DNA from 4 places in the Planococcus shenhongbingii genome. Region 3 is predicted to be linked to each of the others. Evidence: riboswitches for the same ligand, from Rfam matches in the RefSeq annotation. Region 3 holds a riboswitch; each other region holds the start of a gene.

Region 1 (5,739 bases), 220 kb from region 3:
GGGCAAAACCTTACCAGCTGCTGAAAACTCAAGGAGGCTTAACGATTGGACTGGTCGGAGCAACCGCTGAGTTTACCCCTTTCTATAAACGGCTGGGATGGACAATCACTGATGCCAAGGATGCCATTATAGAGGCTGTAGAAGCCATTAAAGATGAAGTGGATCTAATTGTCTGCCTTTCTCATCTTGGCGTGAAAGAAGATGAGTATTTGGCGGAACTATGCCCGGAAATTGATGTGATTCTGGGAGCACATACGCATCACATTTTTCATGAAGGAAAAATGATCGGGGATACATTGCTCGGGGCGGCTGGCAAATTTGGCATGTATATTGGCCATGTAACGATTGAACCGGCCATTCATGAGAAAAAAGCCGAATTGATTGAAACGTCTTCGCTTCGTGGATCAGATGAAGACTTTAATGACATGCTCATCGAGCAAGGGAAATCACAATTGAATGAACCGGTCTTTTACAATGAAGATGAACTGAAAGCGGAATGGTTTAAAGATTCCCAGCTGGCTGAACTGTTCGGAGAAGCGCTGCTGGAATTCTCTGGAGCTGATTGCGCCATCTTCAATGCAGGATTATTTATGGAAGACATGCCGGTCGGGGAAACGACCCGTTATGATTTCCATAAAATGCTGCCTCATCCGATTAATCCATGCCTCATCAGTCTGACTGGCGCTGAATTGAAAGAAATCTACCAGCAGTCATTAAATGCGGAATGGCCCAATATTGAGTTGAAAGGCATGGGATTCCGGGGAGCGGTATTTGGCAATATCATCCGCATCAATCTGGAAATGAAAAACCATCAATTGTTTATTGGCGGAAAGTTGGCAGGACATAATGAAACTTTTCAGCTGGTCACATTGGACATGTTCACATTCGGATACTTTTTCCCGTCACTGAAACGCGCTCCAAAAAAGTATTTCATGCCGGAATTCTTGCGGGATGTCTTCAGCCAATATTTTCGCAGCAAAGCCGTTAAATGAAAGAAAATTCAAAGTTAATATACATTTGATTTTATAATAAGAGTGAGCTATGCTTACAAAGAATTAAAAATAGATGGGTAGAGGCTGCAAAACTTATAAGTCCGATGTGCGAGTGTGACAACGTTGAACACATCCAAAAGGAAGTTTTGCCGAAGTTCTTTTTTTGCTGTCACTGAAAAAAGAGCTGGGGGTATTCTGAACAAGAATGCCACTGTCGTTTATGATGAATCATAGGCGAAGAGCTACAGGGTTGTTTGATGTTTTGAAGCACAGACGAATTGTAGAAAGCTGACTGTATCCATTTGGACACGGTCAGCTTTTTTTCTTTCTCTTCCATCCTAGAAAACAGGAGGAATCTTTTTCATGGAAAATACAATTTTTTCGATTTTGCCGCCAATCATTGCGATTGTCATGGTGTTGCTGACTCGCCGTGTGCTGTTGTCGCTTGGGGCAGGGATCGTAGCAGGAGCGCTCATCCTGACTTCTTTTGCACCGCTTGCAGCGCTGCAGGAATTATTTAACTCATTTGCCGTCACTTTTTGGGACGAAGGCTTTAATGCTTATAATGTTTATATCATTTTATTTCTCTTCTTATTGGGTATTATTACTGCGTTTGTCAGCTTGTCAGGAGGCAGTTTAGCTTTCGCAGAATGGGCATCCAAGCGCATCAAATCAAGAAGAGGCGCGAAAATGCTTACAGTGATGCTGGGCATGCTCATTTTTATCGATGATTATTTTAACGCTTTGGCCGTTGGGCAAGTTGCGCGCCCTATTACCGACCGTTACCGGGTATCCCGCGCCAAACTGGCATACTTCATCGATTCGACCGCTGCACCGGTTTGTGTAATCTCACCGGTATCCAGTTGGGGAGCTGCCATCATCGGTATTGTAGCGACGATTTTGGCGGGCCAGAGTTATGTGCAAATGTCTGCGCTTCAAGCTTTTATATGGATGGCGCCGATGAATTTTTATGTAGTAGCTACCTTAGCAATCGTCTTTTTTATCGCTATTCGTGATGTGGATTTTGGAGCGATGAAAAAACATGAGAGACTTGCTATTGAAACCGGGGAATTGTATGACGCCAATAAAACAATTCCGGGTGAAATGAAAGAAGAGTTTCCAGTGCATTCTCATGGAAGGGTGATCGATTTACTGCTTCCAATTTTATTGCTGCTGGCAGGAACCATCGGAGCTATGCTTTATACAGGTTACCAGAACGCTGGCCAGATTTTTGATATTTGGCTGATATTCGAGAATACGGATGTGCCGTTGTCATTATTGATAGGCGGATTGCTTGGAGCAATTTCATCTGTTCTGCTGTATGTGAGACAGTTCAAACAAAATAAATCTGCGAATGTTACATGGATGGCAAAAGGAATTTCGGAAGGAATCCGATCGATGTCAGGAGCAGTTTTCATTTTAATATTTGCCTGGTCATTGAGCTATTTAATCGATGCTCTTCAAACAGGTACGTATCTTGCTGACTTGGTAACTGCCTGGAACTTGCCGACTGCGGTATTGCCGGTTTTGTTATATGTATTAGCTGGATTTATGGCTTTCTCAACAGGAACTTCTTGGGGATCGTTTGGGATATTGTTGCCGATTGCAGGAAATATCATGGCCCAAGCGGCACCTGAGCTTTTATTGCCGGCATTGGCTGCAGTTTTAGCAGGTGCAGTATTTGGGGATCATTGCTCTCCAATTTCCGATACAACAATTTTGTCGTCAACAGGAGCAGGAAGCAATCATATGGACCACGTTCTGACCCAATTGCCTTATGCATTGACTGCTGCAGCAATAGGGGCAGTAGGGTATATCGTCATAGGTGTTACGGGATCACTTTGGATGGCGTTAACTTCAGTTATTGTTATTCTAGTGATATTGTTTACAATTTGGTCTAAACAAGGGTCTGTAGTTGAAAAGCAAGTCAATACGCAGTAAAGAAAAAGCAGAGAATTTAATTCTCTGCTTTTTTATTATTTTAGTAATAGCTTTGTGGGAAATTTATCGGAAATTCCTTTACTTTGCCAAATCCTCTCGTTATACTATTTTTAGATTAGCTAATAATCTGAAAATAAACAAACTTCCTATTTTTCTGTCAGGGAATTGGAAGAAACAAAGGAGGAACAAAAATGGAACGTTCGCAATGGGGTACGCGAGCCGGTTTTGTCATGGCGGCAATCGGTTCCGCGGTAGGACTAGGAAACATTTGGCGTTTTCCATACGTCGCTTATGAAAATGGTGGAGGAGCATTTTTTATACCGTACTTATTCGCACTGCTAACTGCAGGAATCCCAATTTTAATTATGGAATTCACCATTGGACAAAAGTTTCGTGGATCAGCGCCATTGTCATTCTTTAGAATGAGCGGAAAAAAATTAGAATGGCTTGGATGGTGGGCGGTTTTTGTATCGTTTGTAATATCTTGTTATTATGCCGTAATCATTGCATGGGCAATTCGCTATACCATTTTCTCGTTCAATCTAGCATGGGGAACAGATACAGAAGGATTCTTATTTAATGAATTTTTACAATTAACCGTGCAGCCTGGACAAACGGGCGGAATTGTATGGGGAGTCTTTATTCCACTAGCGTTTACTTGGATTATTACTCTTGGGATTTTGTTTGCCGGTGTCAAAAAGGGGATTGAACTGGCAAACCGCATCTTTATTCCGACGCTTGTTGTCATTTTCTTGATTGTCGTAATACGTGCTGTAACTTTGGACGGCGCATTGATGGGGCTTGATGCTTTCTTCAAACCGAACATTGAAGAGCTTATGAACCCAGCTGTTTGGGTCGCTGCCTACGGCCATATTTTCTTTAGTTTATCAGTAGCATTTGCCATCATGATTACTTACGCAAGTTACCTTCCGAAAAAATCAGATTTAACCAATAATGCTTTTATTACTGGATTTGCCAACTCGGCATTCGAGTTGCTTGCCGGTATTGGGATATTTGCGGCTCTAGGGTTCATGGCAAACCAGCAAGGAGTGGCGGTTGCCGATGTAGCTACGGCTGGTGTCGGTTTAGCGTTCGTTGTATTCCCGCAGATCATCAATGAATTCCCAGGATTTAATGGCTTTTTTGGAGCACTTTTCTTCCTATCATTAACGCTTGCCGGGTTGACTTCATTGATTTCAATAACAGAAACGTATGTTGCCGGCGTTTCAGAAAAATTTGGCATTACCCGGAACAAATCTTTAGCTTTCGGCGGAGGTTTGGCTGCTTTGATTTCGATTTTGTTTGCTACTCAAGGCGGTCTGTACTTCCTTGATGTAGTCGATTACTTTATCAATCAGTTTGGTGTAGCTTTCATTGGTTTAGTGGAAGTGATCTTAGTGGTGTGGGTATTCCGAAAAGCGGATATGCTGCGTGACCACGCCAATGGCATTTCTGATATCCGCCTTGGCGGCTGGTGGAAATTCTGCTTAGGCATTGTGACACCAATCGTGTTAGGTTACATGATGTTCGGTTTGTTTAGAGTGAACATTCTAAAACAATTCGATACAGACAATGGAAACTATGAAGGCTATTCCAATATGTTTATCATGTCGGCTGGAGTAACAGTAGCTGCAGCGGCCATCATCTTAGGCGTTTTGGCTTCTTTTGGAAAATGGCATAAAGATTACGCAGAATTTAAAGAAGAAAAATAAGGGGGCGTATACGATGTCAACAAGCGCAATCGTAGTAATGATTATCGGAATGGTCATCATTTGGGGCGGATTAGTAGCAAGCATCATTCATGCCGTCAGCAAAAGCAGAGCAAATAAAGCAAGAGGAAACGCTTAAAAATGTCAGCCCGGAAGCATAAACGCTTCCGGGTTTTTATATGTCGACATTGCCACATGGGAAATTTTGCTATGTTGTAGGCAGTGAATCTTTATGGTACATTTGGAAGGGAAGAATAATCATACATAAAGCTGAATAGAATGGGGACGATGCGCGTGTCAGTCAAACAGGAACATCTAAGAAAGCCCGATTGGTTAAAGATTAAGCTTAATACAAATGAGAACTATACAGATTTGAAGAAAATGATGCGGGAAAATAATCTGAATACCGTTTGTGAAGAAGCGAAATGCCCGAATATCCACGAGTGCTGGGGTACCCGTAGGACTGCTACCTTTATGATTTTGGGAGCGGTATGCACCCGTGCGTGCCGATTCTGTGCAGTCAAGACTGGATTGCCGAATGAATTGGACTTGCAAGAGCCGGAACGCGTAGCGAAGTCTGTGCAATTGATGAACTTAAAGCATACGGTAATTACCGCAGTGGCCCGGGACGATTTGAAAGACGGCGGATCGGAAGTGTTTGCTGAAACTGTGCGTGCCATCAAACGTTTAAATCCATTTACAACAGTGGAAGTCCTGCCTTCTGATATGGGCGGTGTGTATGAAAATCTGGAACGCTTAATGCTTGCAGAACCTGATATTTTAAACCATAATATTGAAACAGTGCGCCGGTTGACTCCAAGAGTCAGAGCCCGTGCCACTTATGATCGTTCTCTTGAACTTTTGAAGCGTGCTAAAGATATTCGCCCGGAAATTCCGACGAAGTCATCGTTGATGCTTGGACTGGGTGAAACAAAAGAGGAAATTATCGAAGTGATGGACGATTTGCGCGCAAACGATGTTGATATCATGACAATTGGCCAGTATTTGCAACCGTCCAAAAAGCATTTGCCGGTTCAGAAATACTATTCACCAAAAGAGTTTAAGGAACTGTGGGAAATTGCGATGACTAAAGGATT
Region 2 (5,739 bases), 1.6 Mb from region 3:
TATAGGCCCCGGTATTGATGGATACGATGAATATGGCCGCTGTAAAGACGTCCAAATCGATTCCAAATGCCATGGCAGATCCATAGAAAATAACCATCGCCTGTACCATCATCGGTGTTCCCCGGAAAAATTCGATGTATGCAGAAAGAAGTCCGTTAATGACTTTCAAACCGATTTTTTTGATTCCCCGCTCCGGCATCGGAATGGTATGGATAATACCGATGATCAATCCAATAGCGGCTCCAATCAAAGTGCCGATCACTGAAATCCATAACGTCATGACCGCTCCGCGCAGGAACATGGGCCAGTTATCTGTAAGTATGGTGATAACCCATTCTAAACTCATTGTTTTCCTCCTAAAAATAGTTAAAACCGGCTGCATACGCATGTAGCCGGCACCACCTAATCATTATTGGGCAGCTGGTTGGTTTTTAATTGCAGTATCCATAATTTCCTGGCGCTCTTCTTCAGAAATGCCAGCCAATGCTTTATTGATTTGTTCTGTCAGTTCACTGCCTTTTTCAAGACCTACCGCAATTGCTGTGTCTTCTTCAGACGTTTCAAATCCGTCTTCAAATTCCACCATGGCAAAATTTTCATTGGCAGCAGAAGCACTTACCGCTTCCGGCCGTTCTGATACGTAACCATCAATGATTCCGGATTCAAGCGCTACCCGCATGGAAGGGAAGCTCTCCATCGCTGTTTCTTTCGATACGCCTTCAATCTGGTCAATAACGGAATAATGGAAAGTGTTCAACTGTGCTGTGATTTTTGCTCCTTTAAAATCGGAAAGCGAAGTTGCCCCTTCATATTCGCCACCTTTTTGAACGACCATAACCAACTCTGACGTATAGTATGGGTCTGAAAAATCAATGGTTGCTTTGCGCTCTTCCGTCGGTGACATGCCCGCAATGATGGCGTCAATCTTGCCGGAAGTCAGCGCAGGCACCAGACCGTCCCATTCTGTTTTTACTATTTCCAATTCCTTGCCCATGTCTTCAGCAATTCTTTTAGCAATTTCTACGTCATAGCCGCCTGCATATTCAGCGTTCCCCGAAATTTTCACAGCTCCATTGGAGTCATCTCCCTGTGTCCAGTTGAACGGTGCATAAGCTGCTTCCATTCCTACTTTGAATGTCTCAGATTCTTCTGATGATCCGCCGCTTCCGGCTTCCTCGTTTGATCCGCATCCTGACATCAGCAGCATCGATGACAGGAACATGGTTGAAAATAACGTCAATTTTTTCTTCATAATTAAACTCTCCCCTTTGTGTTTGGTACCGTAGTGGTAATTGAATATACAAAAAGGGCAACTCTGCACAAAAAGACCTGAGGTAGACTCAGATCGCACTATACATAGTTGCCCTAAATCCTCTTCTTCGTCCCTGGATGAGATAGCTCTTCGCAATAAATCGGGAAATCCATTGCGACAGTCCTGCAGCTATTAACCGCAGACCCAGCATGCAATAGTGAGAGTTATTGCACACTTCGGCGATATTTCCTTCTCCTTGAGATCTTCATTTTCTCGAACTCCTCCAAAGATTGTGAAACGTCGCGCCTCTACCTCACTGCAAAAAGTGTGAGGTAATATTCAATTCATGTTTTTCATAGTCTACATTGATATATTTTATCTGTCAATCCTATTTTTATTTATCAAAAATTTGTCCTGATTTTCTGTTTTTCTACAATAGGAACAGAGACTTTCTCTTCAGCTTCTCCACCCACAGAGAAAGCAGGGAGATTTTCTTTAACCGCTTGGATTGCTTCTTCGATATTGTTGACCACCAAGAACTTTTTCTGCGAATCCGGGTATTGGAGCCCAGTATGCTTGTAGCGGGAATCGTAATAATGCTCCAGCAGCAGCTGAATGGCAGAAGCAAAATTGCCCGTTTCCAAATCCGATTCGATTTGCTTGGCGACGGGCATATGAATCCGCGATTTGATCCGCTGAAATGCTTCCATGCATTCTTCCTGATGTTCCGAAGGACGGTAATCTTCCAAGATTTCTTTCACCCGTTCTTCCATCGGCAAATCGATGACCAAATGGATGCTCCGGTTTTTTAAATCACTTAAAAATGGTGGAATCACTACTTTCCCGATGCGATGGCTTTCTGCTTCAATCAGCACATAAGGGAAATCCTGCAACTTTCTCAGCTGATGGATCAAAAGTGAATCAAAGACTTTCTGGTTGTTCGGTTCCAGCCCAATCTGGCCAAAAATCGATCCCTTGTGATTGGCCATCCCTTCAAAATCAATGACTGGGTATCCCTCTTCCTGCAACGCCTTTAAAATAGTAGTTTTCCCTGCGCCGGTTAATCCGTTTAATACAAATCCTTTCGAAGGAGTTTCCTTTTGTTCCAGCTCGGCTACCACCCATTTCCGGTAAGCGCGGATGCCTTCATCAAGGCGATGGACATGGACGTTCATCAAACTCAAAAGAGTCGCTGTCGTTCTGCTGCGCATGCCTCCGCGCCAGCAAAACACCACTTTATCTCCTTCGACTTTCTTGAATGCCCGCACGAATTCCGGCAATTTTGCTGAAATGATTTCCAGCCCGCGTTCTTTTGCAGCTTCTACACTGACTTGCTTGTAAAGCGTTCCGATTTCTGCCCGTTCCGCATCATCAAAAAATGGAATATTGATGCTTCCCGGTATAGTGAAATTTTTATATTCAGATGGCGACCGGACATCAATGAGCGCCATTTTTTTGTTTTCGATGACCGGAATCAGTTCTTCTACCTTAATGTTTTCAAACATTCTTTTTCCTCCAAAAAGCCTTAAGCGGCTCTGTAGTATGGTCTAAACACTTTGAGTATTTTTACAAGTATACACCCATTGAATCCATATAAAAGTTTTCATCGTTCGCTCAATCGGTTTCCGCCCTTTAGCAGCAAAGAAAAAGGCAGGCCGTGTCGACAGGCCTGCCCTTTATTATAGAATGATTATTTAGTCGCTTCGTAAACCCGCATAGGCGGAAGATTCCGCAGAAAGAATTTATCCTGGGCTATGGAAAAATAGTCCTGCAGATAAACCATTAGATGTTCATCTTTTTGGAAAAAGGTTTGGTAAGGCAGAAATTTTCCTCCTGGCTTTAACACATGGCTTGTTCTTTTCACGATGTTTTCACGGGTTTCTTCATCCATCAACGAGAACGGGATACCCGAAATTACGTAATCCGCTTTTTCGACTCCATGCTGCCGGGTGATTTCATGCACATTTTCCGCACTGTCATGATGAATTTTCAGCCGGGGGTCTCTAGTGTTTTCTTTTAAGTAATCAACAAAATTTTCATTGAGTTCAATGGCAATGATCATGGAATCCGGCGTCATATGCTCAAGCAAATAATTGGTGAATACGCCTGTAGCCGGTCCATATTCGACAATCACCACTTTTTTGCTGAGATCCATCTTTTCGCATATTTCCCGTACACCTATTTTTGAAGTCGGCGTAATGGAGGCGATGTTCCGGTCTTTGATTAAATTCTTCACGTATTCTTTTGTGCTCATTTTTCTGGCCCCCTGTTCACAATTGGTTTAGCTGTAAGCACACTGCTTATACAGAACACAGTAAAAATAAGAAAACTTCACTGACACGCTTTTACTTTCTCTCGCTTCACCTGCAAGCCAAACTTTGGTTGAATCAACTGTCTCTCGGTGGAAAACCCTCTCTTCAAATCTATTTTCTCTCTATTTCAGGATATTATCCAGAAGGTTGTTTTTATCATATACCTCCGAAAAACGCAGGTCAATCTATCCCTTGGACTTTCATCAGCTCGGCGGATCAATTTTTGTTTCGAGGTTTCAATTATTTTATTATGACTGTTTTCAGCCCATTTCTATACAGTGGCAAAGCAGTAATATATATTAGAGGAAGGTGATGACATGAAAACAACAATGTACATAAACAATGAAAAATTTGTTGCCGGAATGACCATGAAAGATACAGCCGAATTTGAAATGAACAATATGGCCCTTCACGTTTGCAACAATTCTGAGAAAATTGTAGAAAACCGCAAAAAGTTGGCGGCTTCCCTGGGACTGGAGCTCGAAGATTTCGTCTGTTCCTGCCAAACACACAGCGCTAATTTCCATCGTGTAACGGCTGCTGACAAAGGATGCGGCTCTGTCCGGCAGGATGCAGCCATCCCGGATACCGATGCGTTGTACACATATGAGCCGAATGTGCTCTTAAGCAGCTTTTCTGCCGATTGTGTGCCGGTCCTGTTCTTCAATGAAAAGAATGGTCTGGTTGGCGCCGTCCATTCCGGCTGGCAAGGCACCATCAAAGAAATCACATTAAAACTGTTCGAGCATTTAAAACAGGCAGAACAATGCAGCCCGACAGATTTCCATGTCCAGCTCGGAGCGGCTCTCAGCCAGGAAAGATTCGAAGTGGACGAAGATGTCTATTCGAAATTCAAGGACCTCGGCTATGCGGAGGACTTGATGTATTACAACGAAGCAACCGGGAAATACCATATCGACAATCAGCTCACTGTCAAAAGACAATGTGAATTGGCCGGCATTCCGCCGGAGCAAATCAACATCGACCGCACCTGCACATTTGAGAGCCCGGACGGTTTTTCATACCGGCAAGATAAAAAAAGCGGACGGCATTTGAGTTTCATCATGAAAAAGCAGCCCGGTTAAAGAAATGGTATAAACTACAGCCAATGTCCGAGTAACCGGATTTAGCTGTAGTTTTTTTATTTAAAGCAGGACTCAAGCCGGCTTAGCACTCCTCCATTTAGGGTAAACAAAAACGAAATTAGTTTCAGTTTCAGTAATTGCCGCAGGTGGATGTTCGAGCTTTAATTTGCTGTAAGAATCTGTTATATTCAAAAAAATGAAACTTCTTTATGCATGGCTCGTATTTCTAAAAGAGGTGAGAAAATGGGTTTTTTAAGCCGTTTATTTAAGGGGACCGAAAAAAAGGAGCCGGAAGTGGAAAAACGGACGCTGCGCAATCTACGCGTCAAAGATTTTGTCACCTATGATCTGGCGGATTACGAAGTGGCCGGCAAAATTCATTACAACGACAGCGGCTATACATGGGACGCCTATCAACTGGTATCCGGCGGCAAGAGCATTTGGCTTAGCGTGGAAATGGATGATGAGCTGGAAGTGGCCGTCTATCAAAAAATCCGGATTCCGGGACTTGAGCCCGGGACGAAGAAAGTCACGCATGACGGCAAAGATTATTTTCTTGAAGAACAAGGCCGTGCTTACGTGACATCAGAAGGCCGCAGCCAGAATGTCAACGGCGCAGAGATGGATTATTACGAATACGCGGATGAATTAGGAGAATCGTTTTTATCCGTTGAAGTATGGGGCGGCGAAGTCGAAGTCAGCAAAGGCTACGGAATTGAAGAATACGAAATCACTATTTTAGCGGGAAGCTAACCAAATTGGAGGAGAGAATATGTTTCAATTTTTCAGTCGTATACAAACTTATGTAGAATCCGAACTAAATGCAGCACTTGATAAAGCAGAAGATCCGGTAAAAATGCTCGACCAGTTTATGCGGGATATGGCGCTCGACATCCGGGAAGCCGAAACATCCGTGGCGAAGCAGCTGGCTAATGAAAAAATACTGAAAAAGAAATACGACGACGCCAGCAGCATGGTCGAAAAACGCCAGCAGCAGGCCGTTGAAGCGGTGGAAGCCGGCAATGAAGATCTGGCTCGCCGCGCGCTTGAAGACAAGCAAAATCATGTAATCCAAGCGAATTCCATGAAA
Region 3 (5,739 bases):
AGCATGGAAATGCTTGATGGTGCACCATTATCTACTTCTGAGTCGAGCAGCGCTGCTTTAAATTAGAAGCTGGATTCCGGGCTCAGCAAAAACAAGCAATCGACGGTTATTTAACCGAAGCCTATGTCGAAACTCAGTATAAAAGAAATCAAGTCCGCATTACCTTAAAAACCGACCTCCATGAAAAAGCATGAATTTTAAAACCCACTCCGCAAAAGCGCAGTGGGTTTTATTGTTCTTATATTTGAATAATAATTTCATTTTACCTTTATAAACATTTGCCGAATTGTCATTTTCCTGACATATCTACTTAAAAGAAAGCAGCTTCCTGTTTATCAGCCTTAAATCTGCATGTTTTTTCCATCGCCTAGTGAAGTGCTCACTTCTTTTTATCAGGATAAACCGAATGCGTCATGCAAAGCGATCGCTGATTTTTTCATATCCACTTCCGGCACTACGACAGAAATTTTAATCTCTGAAGTGCTGACCATCTTCACTGGAATTTCCTGCAAGCGAAGAATATCGAACATTTGTGCAGCTACCCCGGGATTGGAGACCATGCCGGATCCGACAATTGACACTTTCGATAAACCGACTTCAAAATTAGCACTTGAAAATTTAATGTCTGACTGGAATTCATTCAATACCCGCTTTGTTTCTTCCAGGCTGTCTTGTTTAATGGAAAATGAGACAGACGGCGGGAATTCATCCGTGATGCTTTGGACAATGATGTCAACATCGATATGGTTTTCCGCCAGTTTCGTAAATATATTCGCCAATGAACCGTTGAATGGTTTTTCATACGAGACGGTCACCCGGGCAATTCCAGGTTCAAACGCTACGCCTCTGACTATTAAGTTTTTCTCCACAGTGATCACCTCTTGTATGATTGTGCCCGGTTCATCCGAATAACTTGCTCTGACCGACAACGGGACTTTATTGTTTTTCGCAAATTCGACAGCACGAGGATGCAGGACGCCTGCACCGAGATTGGCAAGTTCCAGCATTTCATCATATGAAATCTGCTCGAGTTTGCGGGCTCCTGTGACATGACGCGGATCCGATGTATAAACACCATCGACATCGGTGTAGATCTCACATTTATCGGCCCCTAACGCAGCTGCCAATGCCACTGCAGTCGTATCCGAGCCGCCGCGGCCAAGTGTCGTGATATTGCCAATCTTATCAACGCCCTGGAACCCGGCAACCACGCAGAAATAGCCATTTTCCAGAACCCGTTCCAAACGCTCTGTACGGACGGTTTCGATGCGGGCGTTGCGTGGAACGGATTCCGTTTCAATGCCCGCTTGCCATCCGGTGAACGATAAAGCTTCATGCCCTAATGATTTAAAAGCCATGGCAAGCAGAGAAATTGTTACTTGCTCTCCCGTCGCCAACAGCATATCCATTTCCCGTTTCGGCGGTTCGACAGAAATTTCCCCTGCCAGTTTGAGCAGTGTATCTGTCGTTTTGCCCATCGCCGATACGACGATTACTACACGATAGCCTTTTTCTTTTTCAAGGATTGCCCGCTTGGCCACTTCGATGATTTTTTCGGGTGTTGCAACGGACGTCCCGCCAAACTTCATTACGATCGTCTTCATTTCATCCACTCCCACATTTTAAGATGTGGCTCTCAACATGTCGGGCACTGGGTGCCAGGCAATAAAAAAAGGCAGCTCACCGGTTCTACGGCAAGCTACCTCTTTTATCATGTACGAATACGAAAAACGTCCATGTGAGATAGCCCTCCAGAGATTTACTCTGACAGCCCGGCACTTCTTAAATGCCGGACCAGCATATGGGTTTGCAAAAACCCTCTACACTTCGGCGACCGCCCCTTTCCCCACTCTTCACAGATTCTGCAAATCTCCGAATGGCTACTATTGACGTTCGCGCCTCTATCATCACTTTTCCAAGTGATTCAATTATGTTTTTACGATAGCACGTTATTGCTCACTTGGCAATGCCTGCTGAGCAAAATGCTGCTGAATGGATTTGGCCAGATTCTCGGGCATGCCCGCCTGGCGCAATTCTTCTATCGTCGCTTCTTTTATCTTTTTGACAGAACCGAAATGCTTTAACAATTGCTTCTTGCGTTTTGGCCCTACGCCTTCCAAGTCATCGAGCGCGGACTGGATGGAATTTTTCCCGCGCAGCTGACGATGGAATGTGATGACAAATCGGTGCACTTCATCCTGGATGCGCTGCAGCAGATAAAACGCTTCACTTGTGCGTTTTAACGGCACAACTTCGATTGGATCCCCGTATAGAAGCTGAGAAGTCTGGTGCTTTGCGTCTTTAGCCAGGCCGGCAATCGGAATCGATAAGCCAAGTTCGTCTTCCAAAATCTCGCGCGCCGACTCCATCTGCCCTTTTCCTCCATCAATGACGATCAAGTCCGGGAGTGGAAGCCCATCTTTCAAAACACGTGAATAGCGGCGCCGGATTACTTCCCGCATAGCAGCGTAATCATCCGGTTTCGAGGCATTGCGGGTTTTATACTTGCGATAATCTTTTTTCGACGGTTTGCCGTCGATAAATGTGATCATTGCAGAAACTGCGTCAGCTCCCTGGATATGCGAGTTGTCAAACGCTTCGATGCGGAGCGGCGTTTCAATATTCATCGCTTCTCCCAATTCAATGCAGGCGCCAACCGTCCGTTCTTCCTGGCGCTCAAGCAGCTGAAATTTTTCTTTTATGGCAATCTCCGCATTTTTCTTCGCCAGATCCAGCAAATCCTTTTTCTTGCCGCGCTGAGGCACCAGCACGCGGAGGTCGAGCCATTCCCTGACCAAATCCGCATCTATGCCTTCCGGAACCAGGATTTCGTTTGGCTTCATATGGTGTGACTGCTCGTAAAACTGGCCGAGATACGTCATAAATTCTTCCTGGGGGTCGCGGTATAACGGAAACAGTGAGACATCGCGCTCAATGAGCTTGCCTTGGCGCACGAAAAACACCTGCACGCACATCCAGCCCTTGTCGATGGCATAGGCAAAAATGTCGCGGTTGGTAAAATCGTTCATGGCCATTTTCTGCTTTTCCATGACCGTTTCAATATGGATAATCTGATCCCGGTATTCCTTGGCCCGCTCAAATTCCAAATTCTCAGCGGCTTCCGACATCTTTTCAACCAGCTGCTCTTTCACTTCACGGAAACCGCCGTTCAGGAATTTCGTGATGCCTTCGATCATATTTTGATACGTTTCCTGTTCGACCGGTTTGATGCACGGTGCCAAACACTGCCCCATATGGTAATACAGGCAGGCACGGTCAGGCATGGTATGGCATTTCCGGAGCGGATACAGACGATCGAGCAATTTCTTCGTTTCACTTGCCGCGTAAGCATTGGGATAAGGACCGAAATACTTGCCTTTATCCCGCTTCACTTGCCGTGTGATGATAAGCTTTGGATGGCGCTCGCCTGTAATTTTCAAATATGGATAGGTCTTATCATCTTTCAGCATGATATTGTATTTTGGATCATGCTTTTTGATCAAGTTCAGCTCCAGAATCAGCGCTTCTTTTTCCGAACTTGTTACGATATATTCAAAATCCTCTATTTCACCTACCAGCCGCTGTGTTTTGGCGTCATGGCTTCCCGTAAAATATGATCGCACGCGGTTTTTCAGCACTTTCGCTTTGCCGACATAGATGATCGTGTTTTGACGGTCTTTCATCAAATAACAGCCAGGCTGGTCTGGAAGTATCGCTAATTTATGTTGAATTAATTCATTTGCCATAATCTCACCCTATTAAAAAACCGGGCACCATTACTGGACCCGGTTTAGAATTATGCGTGTTGGTTAACCAATTCTGCTAAAGCTTCTTTTGGTCTGAAACCAACCACTTTGTCAACTGTTTCTCCATCTTTCATCAACAATAGAGTCGGAATTGACATAATGCCGTATTTGCCGGCTGTTTCTTGGTTTTCGTCAACATCTACTTTTACGATTTTTACTTTATCGCTCATTTCAGCGTCTAACTCTTCTAGAACTGGAGCGATCATTTTACAAGGTCCGCACCAAGTAGCCCAAAAATCTACTAATACTAAACCTTCTGAGATTTCTTGTGAAAAGTTCTGATCTGTACCGTGTACTATTGCCATGAATAATTCCTCCTTAGTAGTATAACCAAACTCTGAATTGATTATAGCATGCACTATTTTCACTAGCTATTTATTTGCCTAACTTTACTTTACCCTAAATATAGGAAATCAAACGAAAAGCGGCCCGAGTGTTTAGGGCCGCTTTTTGATTACATTACTTTTTTAAATTCTTCTGTCAGCATTGGGATAACTTCGAATAAGTCGCCCACGATGCCGTAGTCTGCCACTTTGAAAATATTCGCTTCAGGATCTTTGTTGATCGCAACAATTACTTTCGAGTTGGACATTCCTGCTAAATGCTGGATCGCACCAGAAATACCGGCAGCGATATAAAGATCCGGTGTGACCACTTTCCCGGTTTGGCCGATTTGAAGCGAGTAATCGCAATAATCAGCGTCACACGCTCCGCGGGAAGCGCCGACTGCGCCGCCTAAAAGATTCGCTAATTCCTGCAATGGCGCAAAGCCATCCGCACTCTTTACTCCACGTCCCCCTGCAACGATCACTTTCGCTTCTGAAAGGTCGACGCCTTCAGCAGATTTGCGGACTACATTTTTAATGATGGTGCGCAAGTTTGTAATGTCTACTGAAAGGGCGCTTACTTCTCCAGAACGTTCTTCCCGTGGAAGAGGTGCAATATTGTTCGGGCGAACAGTGAAGAATAGAATTCCTTCTTTGTTTTTCACTTTTTCAAATGCCTTACCTGAGAAGATCGGGCGGACAAATACAGCGTCATCGCCTTCCCCTTCGATATCCGTAACATCTGAAATCAAACCGGCTTGCAGTTTAGAAGCGATTTTCGGAGAAAGATCTTTTCCGACTGCTGTGTGGCCGAATATTAAAGCTTCCGGGCTTTCCTGTTCGATGACTGCCATGAACGCCTGGCCGTATCCATCAGATGTATAATGCTTCAAATGCGGATGCTCCACCGTAATGACACGGTCAGCTCCATAATTGATCAATTCCTGTCCGAAATCGCTGACAGCATCGCCAAGCAATACTGCCACCACTTCTCCTCCGCCCGAAACTTTTTTCGCAGCGGCAATTGCTTCAAATGAAACATTTCGCAAAGCGCCTTCACGCGTCTCTGCCAATACTAATACTTTTTTCGCCATAATCCGTTTACCCCCTAAGTAGATGTGAAAAATCATTGGAACGAATGTATATAGGTTAAATTTCAGCGGCCTTCTGAACCAGGCGCTTTCGCTTTTCTTGTCTAGCTGCAATGGCCAGGTCCTCGGGTCATAAGCCGTTCCGGCTGTGTGGCACAGATCGCCACTTCGCCGATCCGTCTTATGCCCGTCGGACCTTGACGGCCATTTCCGCTTTTCTCGTTGTCTAGCTGCTGCGTCTAGCTCTTCGGGTCATAAGCCACTTTGGCTGTGCGGCTGAAAACATGCCGCTTCGCCAAATCGTCTTACGCCTTTCAGAGCTGGACAGGCGCTTCCGCTTTTCTTCGTTTAAATAACTTTCGCTTCGTTGCGCAGCAGGCCGACCAATTCAGATACTTGCGTAGAAAGGTCGCCTTCCAGGACGCGTCCTGCAGCTTTTTTCGGCGGCAAGTATACTTCAATTGTTTCTGTCTTCGCTTCTACGTCATCTTCTTCGATATCCAAGTCATCCAGTTC
Region 4 (5,739 bases), 1.9 Mb from region 3:
CGGGAAAGTCTGCTTGGTGACATTGCGCAAGAGAAAATATCCAAGAACAAAGTCAATGACCGCAATCGGGATGACGATATAGAAAAGTGCACGCCATGGGTATTGCTCCACGATCCACCCTGATAAAGTCGGGCCGAGCGCCGGCGCAAAGGAAATAACCAGACCGAACAAGCCCATTGCCTGCCCTCGCTTTTCAACCGGATAAATAATAAAAAGGATGGTCTGAGTCAATGGCATCATTATCCCTGCTCCAGAAGCCTGGATAATGCGCCCAACCATCAAAAGCGGAAAACCTGGAGCAAATGCGCAAATGATGGTGCCCGCAGCAAACAAGCCGATGGCCGTCAAAAACAGGCGGCGCGTTGAAAACTTGCCGATTAAAAATGCCGTAATGGGTATCATGACCCCGTTCACGAGCATGAAAACCGTTGTCAGCCATTGTGCGACGTTTGCATTGATATCCAAATCCCGCATGATGTGAGGCAAAGCGGTGGCAAGCAAAGTTTGATTCAATATCGCTACAAAAACACCGGCCATCAAAACGGCCAGAAACGGTCCTTTGCGGAAATCTTTATCCAGCACCGATTGCTGGGCATTTCTCATTGCCCCTCACCTCCGCAAGTTGAAGTGAAAATCCATCCGTACTGCTGAATACCCTTTGACACTGCAAAAAAACGTACAGCTTTTCAGCTGCGAAAACTTTTTTATTTAAGGGTTCGAGAATTTATGAGAAGAAAGCTTTAACCAAAAAGACGGACCGGATTTCTCCGGTCCATTGGCTATAAAGGCTGATGCGTCGTTTTGTGTTTCATGTAATACGCTGCCGCAAAGATAGCAATCGGCACTAAAATACTGAACCGGAACCAAACGCCGTCATCTCCCATAAAAATCAGGATTGTCGGCAGCAGAATGGCGGTTCCGCTCCACATCAGCGCTTTCCATGAACTTTTCCATAATCCGTAGACAAACAAAATGACAGAGGCAATGACCAGCGACCAGAGCAGAATCCCCATTAAAAAGAGACTCATCCATTGTTCCTCCCCAACCTTATTTTTCCTGCTCCTGCACTCAAGAGGCTGAAAAACTTTCCCGCTGAGTGAAGTTTCTCTAGTTATTTACTTTTCTATACCCATTTCATTCCTAATTCAACGCCTTTTAAAAAGAAAAAAGCCGAACGGCTGGGAAGACGTTCGGCTTAGCGGATTTCCTATAAATTTTTTAAAAACAGGCGAATGACATCGGCGCTGCCAATAATATTGCCGGCTGCTGTTCCAAGATTCGTCAAGACGACCACCAGCAGGACACGGGTAACTTTATTGTCCCAAAAGCCTTTAATGGTAAACACATCTTTCGACAAGGTCTCAAAGTCGCCGACATTTGGACGGCGGATATAAGCCTGCATGAGACCCGAGAACCAACCCGCCGCAAGAAGCGGATGCAAGGCGCCAACCGGCCCTCCGACGAATGCTGTAAGAATTGCCAGCGGATGGCCGAATGCCAGCGCCGCCCCAATTGCTCCCAGCGAAGCCGTCCACAAAATCCAGCTGATGGTGCCATCAATGCCGGCCTGCGGATTGTTATAGAAGGTAATCGCCAATAAAGCAATCAATAAAATCGGCAGTGCCCAGCCAAGAATTTTTGGCCATTTCGACTTCGGCGGCACTTCAGACAGCGCTTTTAAGTCATGCTCGTTATGAATTTCTTTTGTAATGCCCGGCACATGGGCAGCGCCGAGAACGGCGACCACTTTATTGCCGGGTGCATCTTTGATTTTCTGCGCCAAGTACTGGTCGCGTTCATCGATCAGCGGCTTTTTCAATTTCGGGAATGATTGGGTGAAATCGTTGAGCACCGCATTCAATGTATCCTGCGATTTCATCTTTTCAAGATCTTCCTCAGAAATCGTTTCTTTGCTGAAAATGCTGAAGATGACAGAAGTCAATAGCTGGGCTTTCCCCATAAAACCGATATTGCTCCAAATCCGTGAAAACGTCACTTGGATATTGCGGTCCGCGAGCACCAGTTCAGCCCCTGTTTCCTTGGCGGATTCAATTCCTTGAATCATTTCCTGGCCCGGCTTGATGCCGAATTGATCCGCTATGCGGTTCTGGAAAGAGGAAATCGCCAGGTTCATCAGCAGCAGACTTGATTTCTTTTCTTTGATCACTTTAAAAATATCGGTTTCTTTCCACTTGCTGTTTTCGGTAACGGACTGATAGCGCTGGGCATCAAGCTCAATGCATACCGAGTCCGGCCGTTCCGCTTCTATGACTTGTTTGACCTGCTCGGCGCTTTGGCGGGAAACGTGTGCCGTACCGATCAGGATCAGTTCGCGCCCATCGAGTTGTATGCGTGTAATATTATCTTCATGCATAAATTTTCTTCCTTCATAGAACTTAATTTCTTTCCGTTTTCACACGAAAAGACTGTCTATTTCAATAATGGATCACAATGCCAAAAATATCAATGCAACACTCTTCATTTGACTGTTTTTTTCTGCTGTCAGCTTCACAGGTTTTTCGCATTGAACGTATCGCCGCCTTGGATTGTCCCCGCCTCGAAGCCTTTATAGAACCAGCTCTTGCGCTGTTCGGAGGTGCCGTGCGTAAAGCTTTCCGGCACCACATAGCCGCGCGCCCGTTCCTGGATGGTATCGTCTCCCACTGCACTTGCCGCCGTCAATGCTTCTTCCAGATCCCCTTCTTCCAGAAGATCCATCCCTTGGGCATGGTGCGCCCAGACGCCCGCATAATAGTCGGCCTGCAATTCGAGCCTTACCTGCAGTTTGTTGTAATCCTCTTCACTTAATTGATTGCGGAGCGGCTGGACCTGCTCCATAATGCCGAGCAGATTCTGCACATGGTGTCCGACTTCATGCGCAATGACGTAAGCCATCGCAAAGTCGCCCGGCGCCTGGAATTGCTGCTGCAGCTCATTATAAAAACTTAAGTCAATATAAAGCTTCTGGTCACCCGGACAATAGAACGGCCCGACGGCTGCGCCTGCTGTACCGCAAGCAGAGTCAACGCTGCCATTAAAAAGCACGAGTGTCGGCTCGACATACTCCAAGCCCTGCTCAGCAAAAACTTCAGACCACACGGCTTCGGTATCCGCCAGCACAACCGACACGAAATTTGCCAGTTCCTGCTCCTGCTCGGTTTCGACATAAGGTTCGCTCGACTGTGTGCCTGCGCCGGTGCCAAGTTCGTTCAGAAGGACACCCGGGTCCCCGCCAAGAAATGCCACCAGCAGGACGATAAGCAGTCCTCCGATTCCGCCTCCCGCTATCATCTTGCCGCCTGATGAACCCCGCCGGTCCTCGACGTTTCTGCTGCCTTGCCTGCCTTTCCATTTCATAAAATCTCTCCTCGCGAATTGTGCTTTTTAAGCCTATACCCCAATTCCCAGGCTCTCTAATCCCACTTATTCGAGGCGATAGATTAAAAAACGTTCGCGAATATCTCGGTTTGCTCCCGGCAGCAAAATCTCTTCCAGCAGTTCAAAAAGGGTCTGGTGCTCCAAATAATCGATATAATCGTCCGAAGGGAAAAACAAAATGACATCAACCGGACGCTGCACCTGCTCCACGGATTTCAAAATATTGTTGACGGCTGCCATAAAGATCTGAACCGAAAAGGGATTAAAAAAATAAAACCGGTTGTCTCTTGCTTCAACTTTATAGTGTTGTGCCAGGCAGCAGCAAAAGTCGATTTTCCCTTTAGTATTTTTCTGCTTTTTCTCGTAAGCCGTCCGGTTGCCGAGTGCTTCCTTGTAAAAGGTTTCGTCCATTTCGACTCCCACCGTTTCCGCTCCGAATAAAGAGTGTACGTAAAAATTCAGACGGCCCTTGCCGCAGCCGTAGTCAACGAGCCGGTCTTCATGGGACAGCCTGTACTGGCTAAAAAGGATTTCCAGTAAGGCATAAGGCGTCGGCTCATAGCGGTTGTGGTGAAGCGACTCATGGAAGCCTTGCTGGTTTTCGGAAGTTCGGATATTCAACATTTCGTCGTATTGGCGTTCGTTCACTGCCATCCACTCCATTCCAATAAAATAATAATTCCGGCTCTTGCAATCGCGCAAAGAGTTTGGTATGGTGAAGCTAATTCAATATTTTCTTGCTCCAGGTTTTATGGAGTGAGGATAGAGGTGCAAAAACCATCAGTATATAAATCGAGGAGTATGAGCTCCGATGACGTTTATGGAAAGGGGGATTTGCCGAAGCGGTGAGACACTCATAGTCGACTCCGCTGGGTCTGCATCTAATAAATGCAGGACTGTCATATAGGCGACTATATGGAGGGCTATCTGACGCAAAGAAACGGTGGATAAACATTGTTTCTACGGCAGCAACGAGACCCTCGTTGCTGCTTTTTTGTTTCTCGTAATTCTGCGACTGGTCCATCACCTCTGATTTTTGACAAAAAACCAAGAAAAGGGTGGTATTATGAATTTCGGCCAAATCATCACAGCAATGGTTACTCCATTTGACGCAAACGGGGAAATCGACTTTCCTGCAACTAAAAACTTAGTAGAGCATTTAATCGCAACCGGTTCAGACGGGTTGGTCGTTGCCGGCACGACCGGAGAATCGCCGACTCTGTCATCAGAAGAAAAAGTGAAATTGTTTAAATTCGTAGTGGAAACCACGAAAGGGCGCATCCCGGTCATCGCAGGCACAGGATCGAACAATACGCGTGCATCGATTTCCTTAACTCAGCAAGCGGAAGATATCGGAGTCGATGGCATCATGCTCGTTACTCCGTATTACAACAAACCTTCGCAAGAAGGCATGTTCCAGCATTTTGAAGCGATTGCAGCGTCTACCCGCCTGCCAGTCATGCTTTACAATATTCCAGGGCGCAGCGTCGTCAATTTATCCGTCGATACAGTCGTCCGTCTTTCAGCAATCGATAATATCGTCTCTATCAAAGAAGCGAGCGGCAATTTGGATGCTGCTGCGGAAATTATCGAACGCACACCGGATTCTTTCACGCTTTACAGCGGTGATGACAGTTTAACTTTGCCGATTCTTGCAATCGGCGGAAACGGCATCGTATCGGTCGCTGCCCATATCATCGGCAATGACATGAAAAATATGATCTCGAACTTCCGGAATGGCAATACCCAAGCGGCTGCAGCGGCACACCGCAAATTGCTGCCCGTCATGAATGCCTTGTTTGCCGCTCCGAATCCGGTTCCGGTGAAAACTGCTTTAAACCTTTCAGGCGTCCAAGTCGGCGGTGTCCGTTTGCCAATGATTCCTTTGAACGAGCAAGAAACCCTAACCTTGCAAGAGGTTTTATCAGCCCGTACTGTGAATTCTTAATCCACCAATGAATAACTGCTGGAGCCAAGGCTTCAGCAGTAAGACTGTAGACAAACTCGAAAGATTCGAGCTGTCTATGGTCTTTTTTATATTGCTTGAAGCAACCCAACCACTGCAGCCGCTTTGAAGCTAAATGAATAAAAAGGTGGAAAAAGTTTCCGTTGGACGATAAAACTTGTATTGGTGATCATCCCTTAACCGATATTCCGCCAACCAGCTGCGAAGACATTGGCCGAGGTTTGTGAGGCCAAGTCTTTGCGACGAAGCGCACAGCGCTGCAGGAGCATATGTTTTAGCCGCGGGCGAGCACCAAGCTTGCGCAGGAGCAGTATGTTTTCCTCCGCTGTTTGGCTCCATATCTGGAGAGCAAGCACAAACATTAGAGAGCTTTCTCGAACAGCCGCTGTTTTAGA

Evidence for each region. Region 3 has a riboswitch for lysine ahead of QWY16_RS07485 (aspartate kinase). Riboswitches for the same ligand answer to the same signal wherever they lie in the genome.
Region 1: another riboswitch for lysine. It lies ahead of QWY16_RS06340 (Na+/H+ antiporter NhaC family protein); the one in region 3 lies ahead of QWY16_RS07485 (aspartate kinase).
Region 2: another riboswitch for lysine. It lies ahead of QWY16_RS18805 (transporter substrate-binding domain-containing protein); the one in region 3 lies ahead of QWY16_RS07485 (aspartate kinase).
Region 4: another riboswitch for lysine. It lies ahead of dapA (4-hydroxy-tetrahydrodipicolinate synthase); the one in region 3 lies ahead of QWY16_RS07485 (aspartate kinase).

What each region holds. Positions count from the first base shown of each region.
Region 1 is NZ_CP129235.1:1,282,227-1,287,965, forward strand. Features, by position in the region: gene QWY16_RS06335 (bifunctional metallophosphatase/5'-nucleotidase) at 1-992, shown strand, start outside; lysine riboswitch at 1,063-1,245, shown strand; gene QWY16_RS06340 (Na+/H+ antiporter NhaC family protein) at 1,356-2,933, shown strand; gene QWY16_RS06345 (sodium-dependent transporter) at 3,125-4,645, shown strand; gene QWY16_RS06350 (methionine/alanine import family NSS transporter small subunit) at 4,659-4,781, shown strand; gene lipA (lipoyl synthase) at 4,937-5,739, shown strand, end outside.
Region 2 is NZ_CP129235.1:3,873,131-3,878,869, forward strand. Features, by position in the region: gene QWY16_RS18800 (amino acid ABC transporter permease) at 1-346, opposite strand, end outside; gene QWY16_RS18805 (transporter substrate-binding domain-containing protein) at 410-1,252, opposite strand; lysine riboswitch at 1,388-1,571, opposite strand; gene mnmH (tRNA 2-selenouridine(34) synthase MnmH) at 1,654-2,757, opposite strand; gene QWY16_RS18815 (class I SAM-dependent methyltransferase) at 2,943-3,506, opposite strand; gene pgeF (peptidoglycan editing factor PgeF) at 3,882-4,649, shown strand; gene QWY16_RS18825 (DUF4178 domain-containing protein) at 4,893-5,402, shown strand; gene QWY16_RS18830 (PspA/IM30 family protein) at 5,422-5,739, shown strand, end outside.
Region 3 is NZ_CP129235.1:1,503,363-1,509,101, reverse strand. Features, by position in the region: gene QWY16_RS07485 (aspartate kinase) at 393-1,604, opposite strand; lysine riboswitch at 1,737-1,912, opposite strand; gene uvrC (excinuclease ABC subunit UvrC) at 1,950-3,746, opposite strand; gene trxA (thioredoxin) at 3,797-4,111, opposite strand; gene QWY16_RS07470 (electron transfer flavoprotein subunit alpha/FixB family protein) at 4,261-5,226, opposite strand; gene QWY16_RS07465 (electron transfer flavoprotein subunit beta/FixA family protein) at 5,572-5,739, opposite strand, start outside.
Region 4 is NZ_CP129235.1:3,559,528-3,565,266, forward strand. Features, by position in the region: gene QWY16_RS17250 (MDR family MFS transporter) at 1-603, opposite strand, end outside; gene QWY16_RS17255 (hypothetical protein) at 780-1,028, opposite strand; gene QWY16_RS17260 (TraB/GumN family protein) at 1,208-2,374, opposite strand; gene ypfJ (KPN_02809 family neutral zinc metallopeptidase) at 2,509-3,357, opposite strand; gene QWY16_RS17270 (class I SAM-dependent methyltransferase) at 3,424-4,026, opposite strand; lysine riboswitch at 4,134-4,312, shown strand; gene dapA (4-hydroxy-tetrahydrodipicolinate synthase) at 4,445-5,326, shown strand.